DNA from 2 places in the Kocuria sp. LUK genome. Region 2 is predicted to be linked to the other one. Evidence: riboswitches for the same ligand, from Rfam matches in the RefSeq annotation. Region 2 holds a riboswitch; the other holds the start of a gene.
The links. Region 2 has a riboswitch for glycine ahead of cycA (D-serine/D-alanine/glycine transporter). Riboswitches for the same ligand answer to the same signal wherever they lie in the genome.
Positions count from the first base shown of each region.

Region 1: linked by a shared signal. The riboswitch ahead of gcvP (aminomethyl-transferring glycine dehydrogenase) and the one ahead of cycA (D-serine/D-alanine/glycine transporter) in region 2 are both predicted to bind glycine.

Region 1 covers NZ_JAJMZI010000011.1:5,226-10,567, reverse strand. The annotation lists gene gcvP (aminomethyl-transferring glycine dehydrogenase) at 1-2,815, opposite strand, end outside; glycine riboswitch at 2,973-3,078, opposite strand; gene rplL (50S ribosomal protein L7/L12) at 3,240-3,626, opposite strand; gene rplJ (50S ribosomal protein L10) at 3,723-4,247, opposite strand; gene LQU92_RS14690 (GNAT family N-acetyltransferase) at 4,542-5,342, opposite strand, start outside.
Region 2 covers NZ_JAJMZI010000004.1:339,350-344,691, reverse strand. The annotation lists gene LQU92_RS09510 (L-serine ammonia-lyase) at 1-1,190, shown strand, start outside; glycine riboswitch at 1,394-1,494, shown strand; gene cycA (D-serine/D-alanine/glycine transporter) at 1,894-3,354, shown strand; gene LQU92_RS09500 (aldo/keto reductase) at 3,410-4,393, opposite strand; gene LQU92_RS09495 (histidine phosphatase family protein) at 4,468-5,001, opposite strand; gene LQU92_RS09490 (winged helix-turn-helix domain-containing protein) at 5,087-5,342, opposite strand, start outside.

The DNA.
Region 1 (5,342 bases), on a different contig from region 2:
TCGGCGGGCAGCTGCAGACCAGGTTGCGGTCGCCGGCGGCGTTCTCGACCCGGCCCACGGGCGACCAGTACTTGCCCAGGCGCAGCTCGGGCAGGGGGTAGGCGGCCAGGGAGCGCGGGTAGGCCCGGTCCCAGTCGTCGGCGGTGAGCACCTCGGCCGTGTGCGGTGCGTGGCGCAGCACGGAGTCCTCCACCGCGACCTCCCCCTCGGCGACGGCCGTCATCTCGGCGTGGACGGCGCGCATCGCGTCGACGAAGCGGTCCAGCTCGGCGAGGTTCTCCGACTCGGTCGGCTCGACCATCAGCGTGCCCGCGACGGGGAACGCGAGGGTCGGGGCGTGGAAGCCGTAGTCGATCAGCCGCTTGCACACGTCCTCGGCGGTGACCCCGGAGGCCTTGGTCAGCGGGCGCAGGTCGAGGATGCACTCGTGGGCGACGAACCCGCCGGGGCCCGTGTAGAGCGTCGGGAAGACGTCGGCCAGGCGCGCCGAGACGTAGTTCGCCGCCAGGATGGCGGTGCGCGAGGACTCGGTGAGGCCCTGCCCGCCGGTCATGGCGATGTACATCCAGGAGATCGGCAGCACCCCGGCGGAGCCCCAGCGGGCCTGGGAGACCGGGAATGCCTCGGCCTCCGGGTCGGCCGCGGCGGCCGCCGGGTCCTCGGGCAGGAACGGCACGAGGTGCTCGGCCACCGCGACGGGGCCCACGCCGGGCCCGCCGCCGCCGTGGGGGATGCAGAAGGTCTTGTGCAGGTTCAGGTGGGAGACGTCCCCGCCGAAGCGCCCGGGCCGGGCCAGGCCCATGAGGGCGTTGAGGTTGGCGCCGTCGACGTAGACCTGGCCGCCGGCCTCGTGCACGGCGGCGCAGACCTCGGTGACCTGCTCCTCGAACACCCCGTGGGTCGAGGGGTAGGTGATCATGATCCCGGCGAGCTCGTCGCCGGTCTGCGCGATCCGCTCCCGCAGGTCCGCCATGTCCACCGAGCCGTCGGCGGCGGTGGCGACGACGACGACCTTGAGGTCGGCCAGCACGGCCGAGGCCGCGTTGGTGCCGTGGGCGGAGGAGGGGATGAGGATGGTCTTGCGCTGCCGGTCGCCGCGGGAGAGGTGGTAGCGGCGGATCGCGAGCAGCCCGGCCAGCTCGCCCTGGGAGCCGGCGTTGGGCTGGACGGACACGGCGGCGTAGCCGGTGATCTCGGTCAGCCACGTCTCGAGCTGGCCGATGAGCTCCTGCCAGCCCAGGGTCTGGTCCTCGGGGGCCAGCGGGTGGATCGAGGCGAGCTCGGGCCAGCTGATCGGCTCCATCTCGGCGGCGGCGTTGAGCTTCATGGTGCACGAGCCCAGCGGGATCATCGTGCGGTCCAGGGCCAGGTCCTTGTCCGCGAGCCCGCGCAGCCAGCGCATCATGGCGGTCTCGGAGCGGTGGGTGTTGAACACCGGGTGGGCGAGGTAGCCGTCGGTGCGCAGCAGGGCCGCGGGCAGCGCCCACGCGTCCTGCGGCGCGTCCTGCTCGGGGGCGGCGGCGCCGAAGGCCGCGAGCACGGCGTCGACGTCGCGCTCGTCGTGCGGCTCGCCCAGGGAGACGGAGACCCGGTCGGCGTCGACGCGGCGCAGGTTGATCCCCCGCTCGGCGGCGGCGGCGACCACGGCGTCGGCGCGTCCGGGGACCTGCGCGAGGACGGTGTCGAAGAAGTGCTCGTGCACCACGGTGGTGCCGGCGGCGGCCAGGCCCGTGGCGAGGCGGGCGGCGAGCCCGTGCACGCGCTCGGCGATGGCACGCAGCCCGTCGGGGCCGTGGTAGGCGGCATAGGCGCCGGCCACGACGGCCAGCAGCGCCTGGGCGGTGCAGATGTTGGAGGTGGCCTTCTCGCGGCGGATGTGCTGCTCGCGGGTCTGCAGCGCGAGCCGGTAGGCGGGCCGGCCGGAGGAGTCGGTGGACACGCCCACGAGGCGGCCCGGCAGGTTGCGCTCGAAGCCCTTGCGGCAGGCGATGAACGCGGCGTGGGGGCCGCCGAAGAACAGGGGCACCCCGAAGCGCTGGGCGGAGCCGACGGCGATGTCCACGCCCTGCTCCCCCGGGGAGCGCAGCAGGGTCAGCGCCAGCAGGTCGGTGGTCGCGGTCACGAGCGCGCCGGCGGCACGGGCCTGCTCGACGCGGGGGCCCAGCTCGGCGACGTCGCCGTCGACGCCGACGTGGGCGAGGACCACGCCGAAGAACTCGCCCTCGGGCAGCTGCGCGGTGAGGTCCGCGACGACGAGCTCGACGCCCACGGCCCGGCAGCGCCCGCGCAGCACCGCGAGGGTCTGCGGCAGGGTGCGGGCGTCGACGAGCACCCGGTCGCTCGTCGAGCGCCGGTTGGCGCGGCGCATCATGAGCACCGCCTCGGCCACGGCCGAGGACTCGTCCAGCAGGGAGGCGTTGGCGAGGTCGAGGCCGGTGAGGTCCATGACCGCGTTCTGGAAGGTGAGCAGGGCCTCGAGCCGGCCCTGGGAGATCTCCGGCTGGTACGGGGTGTAGGAGGTGTACCAGGCGGGGTTCTCGAGGATGTTGCGCCGCAGCACCGGCGGGGTCACGGTCTCGGCGTAGCCCTGACCGATCATCTGGGTCATCACGCGGTTCTTGGCCGCGATCCGGCGCAGGGCCGCGAGGGCCTCGTGCTCCGACATCGGCGCGGGCAGGCGCAGCGGGGCGTCGGCGACGATCCCGCGCGGGACGGCGCGGGCGACGAGGTCGTCGAGGTCGGCCGCGCCGACCGTCTCGAGCATGGTCCGGGTCTCGGCCGCGTCGGGGCCGAGGTGGCGTGCCAGGAAGGACAAGGTCAGCTCCTCGTTCTCGAGGCCCCGGTCGGGGCCCGTCCGGTCTCCCCGCTCTGTTCGCTGACCTGAGAGTTTTCGCCGCCCGGGGGCGGCCTGCACCGTCGGTGGCCGGCACCCCCGGCCGGTGGCCGGGGAGGCGGGACCTCTTCAGAGTGGCCTGCTCGCGGCGGTTCTGGGGCCTGAGAGATTCCCGGGGAGGAGTTGCTCCTTCGGCGCCGGTCCCGCCCTCCGCGGGCGGTCCCGGACTCTCCCGCCGCGCGTGGTCGGCCGAGATGTGGTTGTGCCTCCAGTGTCGCACAGATGCCCCGCCGCTCCCCCGCCCCGGACGGATCCGCCGGGAGGCCCGGGCAACGGCACGAGGCCCCGGACGCGGTGCGTCCGGGGCCTCGGCAGGGCGCACCCGCGAGGGGTGCGTCCGGAGGTGCTACTTGAGGGTGACGGTGGCGCCGGCGCCCTCGAGGGCCTCCTTGGCCTTGTCCGCGGTCTCCTTGTTGGCGCCCTCGAGCACGGCCTTGGGGGCCGAGTCCACGAGGTCCTTGGCCTCCTTGAGGCCGAGGGAGGTCAGCGCGCGGACCTCCTTGATGACCTGGATCTTCTTGTCGCCGGCGGCCTCGAGGACGACGTCGAACTCGGTCTGCTCCTCGGCCTCCTCGGCGGCACCGGCGGCCGGGGCGGCCGCACCGGCGACGGCCACGGGGGCGGCGGCGGTGACGTCGAAGGTCTCCTCGAACGCCTTGACGAACTCGGAGAGCTCGATCAGGGAGAGCTCCTTGAAGGCGTCGATCAGTTCTTCGGTGGTGAGCTTGGCCATGGTTGTGGCTCCTTTTCGATGGGGTGTCCCGACCGGGTTCGTCGGCGCGGGACGGGACGTTTCCGTGGTGAGAATGTGCCTCGCGGCGGGTGCTGGTTAGGCGCCCTGCTCCTCGACCTTGGCGCGCAGCGCCTCCGCGGTGCGGACGGTCTTGGACAGCGGGGCCTGGAACAGCGCGGCGGCCTTGGACAGCGACGCCTGGGCGGCGCCGGCGACCTTGGCGAGCAGCACCTCGCGGGACTCGAGGTCCGCGAGCTGCTTGATCTCGGCCTCGCTGAGCGCCTTGCCCTCGAGGTAGCCGCCCTTGACCACGAGCTGCGGGTTCGCCTTGGCGAAGTCACGCAGGCTCTTGGCGGCCTCGACGGGGTCGCCCGAGACGAAGGCGATGGCGCTCGGGCCGGCGAGCTGGCCGTCGAACGCGTCGATGCCCAGCTCCTTGGCCGCGATCGCGGTCAGCGTGTTCTTCACCACGGCGTATTCGGCGTTCTCACCGAGCGAGCGGCGCAGCTCCTTGAGCTGGGCCACGGTGAGACCGCGGTACTCAGTCAGGACAGCAGCGTCCGAGTTGGAGAACAGCTCCTTCAACTCGGCGACCGCGGCTGCCTTTTCCGGGTTCGCCATGGTACTCCTTCCGGTCTTCGATGCCGGTGCGCTGCCGAGGGGTCCCGGACACGGAAAAGGCCCCGCGCAGATGCCCGGGGCCGGCCGCTGCGGGCCGTGGAGAGGCGCGCGCGGCTGTGCTGGTTCACCTGCGCTGGCCGTTCCGGAAACGGAACTCTTACGGCTGCTCCCCCGGCGCACCGCGTCCCGAACGGGATGCGGCAGGCATGGGGAACCACGACCGGCGGTCTTTGGTGCTCCCCACGCTACCGCACGCGGGTGCGGGCACCAAATCGGGCCGCGCCGGCCCGGTCCTCACAGGGCGGGGACCTCGCGCGACCACACGCCGCTGCGCCCGGCGACCCGGAAGCCCAGGCGGGCGTTGACCCGGCCCATCCGGTCGTCGCCGCTGTGGCTCCAGGTGTACACGGTCCGCACCTCGGGGGCCTCCGCCTCGAGGCGGCGCAGGTTGGCCAGCTTGAGCCGGGTGCCGAGCCACCGGCGCCGGTGCTCGCGCAGGACCACGGTCTCGTCCTGCATGGCGATCGTGGGGTGCGGTCCGGCCAGGACCAGCTCGGTCATCCCCACGAGCCGGCCGCTGGGCTCGTGCTCGGCGACCGCGATGAGGGAGCGGTGCCCCGCCTCGGCGCGCAGCTGCTCGGTGCGCCGCACCCGCTCGGCGTCCCACGGGTCGGGGTCGGGGGCCGCCGGCGGGAGGTAGGAGTCCCCGGCCATGCGCGAGTGCAGCACGGCGAGCTCGTCGAGCCAGCGCTCCGGGGCCGGGCCCGACCAGGTGTGCACGCGGTACGGACCGTCCTGCCCGGTGGGCGCGAGCAGCCGCCGGACCCGCTCCTGCGGCAGGGGCAGGTCCAGGACCGCGAAGTCGCTGACCGACTCGAGCCGGTAGCCGGCGGCCAGCGCGAACCGGGTCTGCCGGTTGGACAGGGGCAGGCGCCCGGAGCCGTCGGCGGCGTCGACCCACTCGACGGTCTCCGGGGTGATCACCGGCAGCACGCCGGTGACGCTGCCGTCCCCCTCGATCTCGGCGGGGCCGGGGTGCTCGGTCTGGATGCGGAACCGCCGGCGGGACTCCCCCAGCGCGAGCTGCTCGGCGGC
Region 2 (5,342 bases):
ACCAGGTCGAGGAGCGCCTGGCGGACATCGCCGCCGGCGGCACCCTGCGGCTGTGCGCCGCCCTCGGCCGGCGCAAGGACCTCCCGTACGCCGTGGAGGACATGGTCCAGCACCCGCTGACCGTGCTCGAGCGGCACACCAACGGCATGCGCTTCCAGGCCCTCGACGCGGACGGGGCCGTGCTGGCCGACGAGACCTGGTTCTCGGTCGGCGGCGGGTTCATCGTCCAGGAGGGCGAGGAGGACGCGGCGGCGGCCGAGCTCGACGAGGCCAGCAAGCAGGTCCCGCACCCGTTCCGCACCGCGCGGGAGCTCCTGGCGCACTGCCGGGCCACGGGCCTGTCCATCAGCGACGTGATGCTGGCCGACGAGCGCACCTGGCGCACCGAGGAGGAGATCCGGGCGGGGCTGCTGCACATCTGGGACGTCATGGAGCAGTGCAAGGACTCCAGCCTGCGCCGCACCGGCACCCTGCCGGGCGGGCTCAAGGTCGCCCGCCGGGCCCCGGCCTGGCACGACCGGCTGCGCCGGGAGGACCCGGACCGGGACCCGTCCTACTGGCAGGAGTGGGTGAACCTCGTGGCTCTGGCCGTCAACGAGGAGAACGCCTCCGGCGGGCGGGTCGTCACCGCCCCGACCAACGGGGCGGCCGGGATCATCCCCGCCGTGCTGTTCTACGCCACCCACTACGCCCCCGAGATCCGGCGGGCGATGGCCGGCGGGGACGCCGAGGAGCTGCGGCGGGTCCGCGAGTCCGTCGTGGTCCGCTTCCTGCTGGCCGCCGGCGCCGTGGGCGTCCTGTACAAGGAGCAGGCCTCCATCTCCGGGGCCGAGGTCGGCTGCCAGGGCGAGGTCGGCTCCGCCTCCTCGATGGCCGCCGGCGGCCTGGCCGAGGTCCTCGGCGGGACCCCGGAGCAGGTGGAGAACGCCGCGGAGATCGCCATGGAGCACAACCTCGGCCTGACCTGCGACCCCATCGGCGGGCTCGTGCAGGTGCCCTGCATCGAGCGCAACGCGATCGCCGCCGCCAAGGCCATCAACGCCGCGAAGATGGCGCTGTGGGGCGACGGCACCCACCGGGTGAGCCTCGACGAGGTCATCGTCACCATGCGCGAGACCGGCAAGGACATGAGCCACAAGTACAAGGAGACCGCGCTCGGCGGACTGGCCGTCAACGTCGTCGAGTGCTGAGCCGCGCACCGCGAGCTCCCCTGCCCCTCCCGGCCCCGTCCGGCGCCCCTCCGGGGACGCCGGGCGGGGCCGTCGCGCTCCGCACCGCGCGGACGTGCCGTGCCGCGGGCACGGTCGCGACCTGCGACGACACGGCAGAACGGCCGAGTTGTGCGCTGCGGCACACCCGGCCTATGGTGTGACTGCAGTCACAGCACAGCCGTGGACGTGCGGCGGGAGAGTCCCGCTCAGCAGTCGTGGAGCGGGCGCCGTAGGAGCAATTCCTCCCCGGGAAACTCTCAGGCCCCCGTACCGCCGCACCGAGGCGCATCTGGAAAGTGGCGCGGAGCACCTCCGCGCACGCCGAAGGAGCAAGCCCCACCCCCAGTCCGGGAGGGCGGAAACTCTCAGGCAGAGCAACAGATCGGGGAGGACCCACGGACCGCGCGGCAGGGCCGCGCCGAGCACTGGAGTTCTCCCGAGACATGACGATCACCGCTCCCCTCCCCACGACCACCCGCCCGGGTGGAGGGGCGCCCGCCGACCGTCACCCCGGCACCGACTCCCGTCACGGCACGACGCTGCCCGCCGCAGGGCCCGGCACAGGCCGTTCCCGTTCCCCCCGCGGGGAGCGGTGGGCCCTGTCCGCACCCCGGCGCGGTCCTGCACCGGTGCAGCACCCCGTTCCGTGTTCCGCGAGGAACCGACAGGAAGAGACCACGTCATGAGCTCAGCCACGCAGCAGCCCCATCTCGAGAGAGCCCTGTCCAGCCGCCACATCCAGCTCATCGCCATCGGCGGCGCCATCGGCACCGGCCTGTTCATGGGCTCGGGCAAGACCATCTCCGTCGCCGGGCCCGCGGTGATCTTCGTCTACATGCTCATCGGCTTCATGCTCTTCTTCGTCATGCGGGCGATGGGCGAGCTGCTGCTGAGCAACACCGAGTACAAGAACTTCTCCGACTTCGCCGGGGACCTCCTGGGCCCCTGGGCCTCGTACTTCACGGGGTGGACCTACTGGTTCTGCTGGGTGGTCACCGGGATCGCGGACGTGGTCGCGATCGCCCACTACGTCTCCTTCTGGTGGCCCGACCTGCCGCTGTGGATCCCCGCGGTCTCCTGCGTCGTGCTCCTGCTGGCGCTGAACCTCCCGACGGTGCGCGCCTTCGGGGAGACCGAGTTCTGGTTCGCCCTGATCAAGATCGTCGCCATCCTCGCCCTGATCGTCGTCGGCCTGGTCATGATCATCACCGGCTTCGAGACCGACGGCGCCCGCGCGTCGGTGAGCAACCTGTGGGCGCACGGCGGCATGTTCCCCACCGGCTTCATGGGCTTCGTGGCCGGCTTCCAGATCGCCGTGTTCGCCTTCGTGGGCATCGAGCTGGTCGGCGCCACCGCGGCCGAGGCCAAGGACCCCGAGGTGACCCTGCCGCGGGCGGTGAACTCGATCCCGGTCCGCATCCTCGTCTTCTACGTGGGTGCGCTGATCGTGCTCATGGCCGTGCGCCCCTGGACCACCTACAGCGCCGCCGAGTCGCCGTTCGTGGGCATGTTCGCCCTCGCGGGCCTCGTCGGGGCCGCCGGCGTGGTGAACTTCGTGGTCCTCACCTCGGCGACCTCCTCGGCGAACTCCGGCATCTACTCGACCTCGCGCATGGTCTACGGCCTGGCCCAGGAGGGCGACGCGCCGAAGGCCTTCGGCCGGCTCTCGACCCGCAGGGTCCCCCGCAACGCCCTGCTGTTCTCCTGCATGTTCCTGCTCGCCGGCGTCGTGCTGCTCTACGCGGAGGGCAGCGTCGCGGCGGCCTTCACCATGGTGACCACCGTCTCGGCCCTGTGCTTCATGTTCGTGTGGTCGATCATCCTGATCAGCTACATCGTCTACCGGCGCCGCCGTCCGCAGGTCCACGCCGCGAGCGCGTTCAAGATGCCCGGCGGGACGTTCATGCCCTGGGTGGTCCTGGCGTTCTTCGGGTTCGTCCTCTGGGCGCTGACCACGCAGCCGGACACCCGCACGGCGCTGCTGCTCACCCCGCTGTGGTTCGCGGTCCTGGGCGCCGGCTACCTGGTGCTGCGCCGCAACCCCGAGCACGCCGCCCTGCGCGCCCTGCACGAGGCCAAGGTCCGTCAGGAGCTCGAGGACCGGCACGCCGCGGCCGAGGAGGCCCCCGCACTCACCCGCTGAGTCCCGCGCCCCGTTCCGGACGGGAGGCCCCCGCCGCGGGGGCCTCCCGTCCGCGTCAGTACCGCGGGGCGGGGGCCGCCACGCGGTCGAGCACCGCGAGGTCCTCGGCCGTGAGCCGCAGCTCCGCCGCGGCCGCGTCCTCGCGCAGGTGGCCGAGGTCGCTCGTGCCGGGGATGGGGACGACGTGCTCGCCGGCCACCGTGGTCCACGCGATCGCGACCGCCGCCGGAGAGGTCCCGTGGCGCTCGGCGACCTCCCGGAGCGGGGCGAGCACCGTCTCCTGGGCGGCCATCGCCTCGGGCGCGAAGCGGGGGTTGCGGGAGCGGAAGTCGTCCGCGGAGAAGGCGCGCCCGCCGAGCGCGCCGGCGAGGTAGCCGCGGCCCAGCGGGGAGAACGGCACGAACGCGGCGCCGTGCTCGGCGCACCAGCCGATCACGTCCCCGGCGGGCTCGCCGTCGGCGGTGACCCCGGAGCCGTCGGGGTCGCGCGTCCACAGGGAGTACTCGGACTGGACCGCCGCGACGGGGTGGACGGCGTGCGCGCGGTCGGCCTGGGCGGTACTCACCTCGGAGAGCCCGAGGTGGCGGACCTTGCCCTCCGCGACCAGCTCGGCCAGTGCGCCCCAGGTCTCCTCGAGGGGCACCTCCGGGTCCACGCGGTGGAGGTAGTAGAGGTCGAGCACGTCGGTGCGCAGCCGGCGCAGGCTGTCCTCCGCGCTGCGGCGCACCTCGTCCGGGTGCCCGCAGCGCTCCGTGCGCGGGGGCTCCAGGGAGCGGGCCCGCAGGCCGGTCTTGGAGCACAGGAGGACCTCGTCGCGCCGGTGGGCGAGCGCAGCGCCGACGAGCTCCTCGTTGGCCCCGCCGCCGTAGAGGACGGCGGTGTCCACGACGGTCATGCCGAGGTCGACCGCCGTCTCGAGCACCGCCCGCTTCTGCCGCTCCTCCAGGCCCCGCCGGTCGTAGGCCCAGCTCAGGCCCATGGCCCCGTAGCCGATCGCCCCCACGGGCCGCCCCGTCGGGGGGAACACCACCTGCCGCATCCTCGCTCCTGTCCGCTCGTCGTCCGTGCCGGGTCCTCGGGGCCGCGATCTGCGACCCCGGGCGCGGCGCCGCGTCAGCGGCGACCGGGTCCCGGCACCGAGAAGTCCACCAGGCGGGCGTCGGCCCCGTCCAGTGCGGCCCACGGGCCGGGGACTTCGAGCACGGCATAGGCGCCGGTGGGGCAGCCGTCGGCGAGGGCCATCACGGCGTCGTAGTCGGAGTCGGGCGTGGCCAGGCGCAGGGCTGCCTCCCGCAGGCCGGGCAGGTGGCCGATCACGAGCAGCGCCTCCACGGTCTCCGGCACGTGGTTGACCACGGCCAGGATCCGGGCGTCGGCCGCCGCGTAGAGGGAGTCCTCGAGCTTGGCCGTCGGGGCGGCCTCGCCCAGCGCGCTGCACACCCACGTGCAGCTCTGCCGGGCGCGCAGGGCGCTCGAGCACAGGATCATGTCCGGAGCGTGGCCGCCCGCCAGCAGCCGCCGGCCCGCCTCCTCGGCCTCGGCGGCCCCGCGGCGGGTCAGCGGGCGGTCGTGGTCGGCCGTGCCGAGGGGGTGCTCCGCCTCGGCGTGGCGCATGAGGACGAGCTTCTTCACGTCGTGGCGGCTCATCGTCCCATCGTGCCACGGCGTCCGCGCACGGCACGGCCCCGGACCCGCAGGGGCGCGGCCGGGGCCGGACGGGGCGCGGGCCGGCTCAGATGGAGTACTCCGGGGCCGCCCAGACGACGACCTCGGGGTGCTCGTAGAAGCGGTAGCCCTGGCCGCGGACGGTGCGCACCGTGTTGGCCAGGCGCCCGAGCTTGGAGCGCAGCCGGCGGATGTGGACGTCGATGGTGCGCTCGTTGGGCACCTCCTCGGCGTCGCGCCAGAGGCTGGAGAGCAGCTCGTGGCGGCCGACGGTGCGGCTGCCGTTCTCCACGAGGTAGTTCAGCAGCTCGAACTCCTTGAAC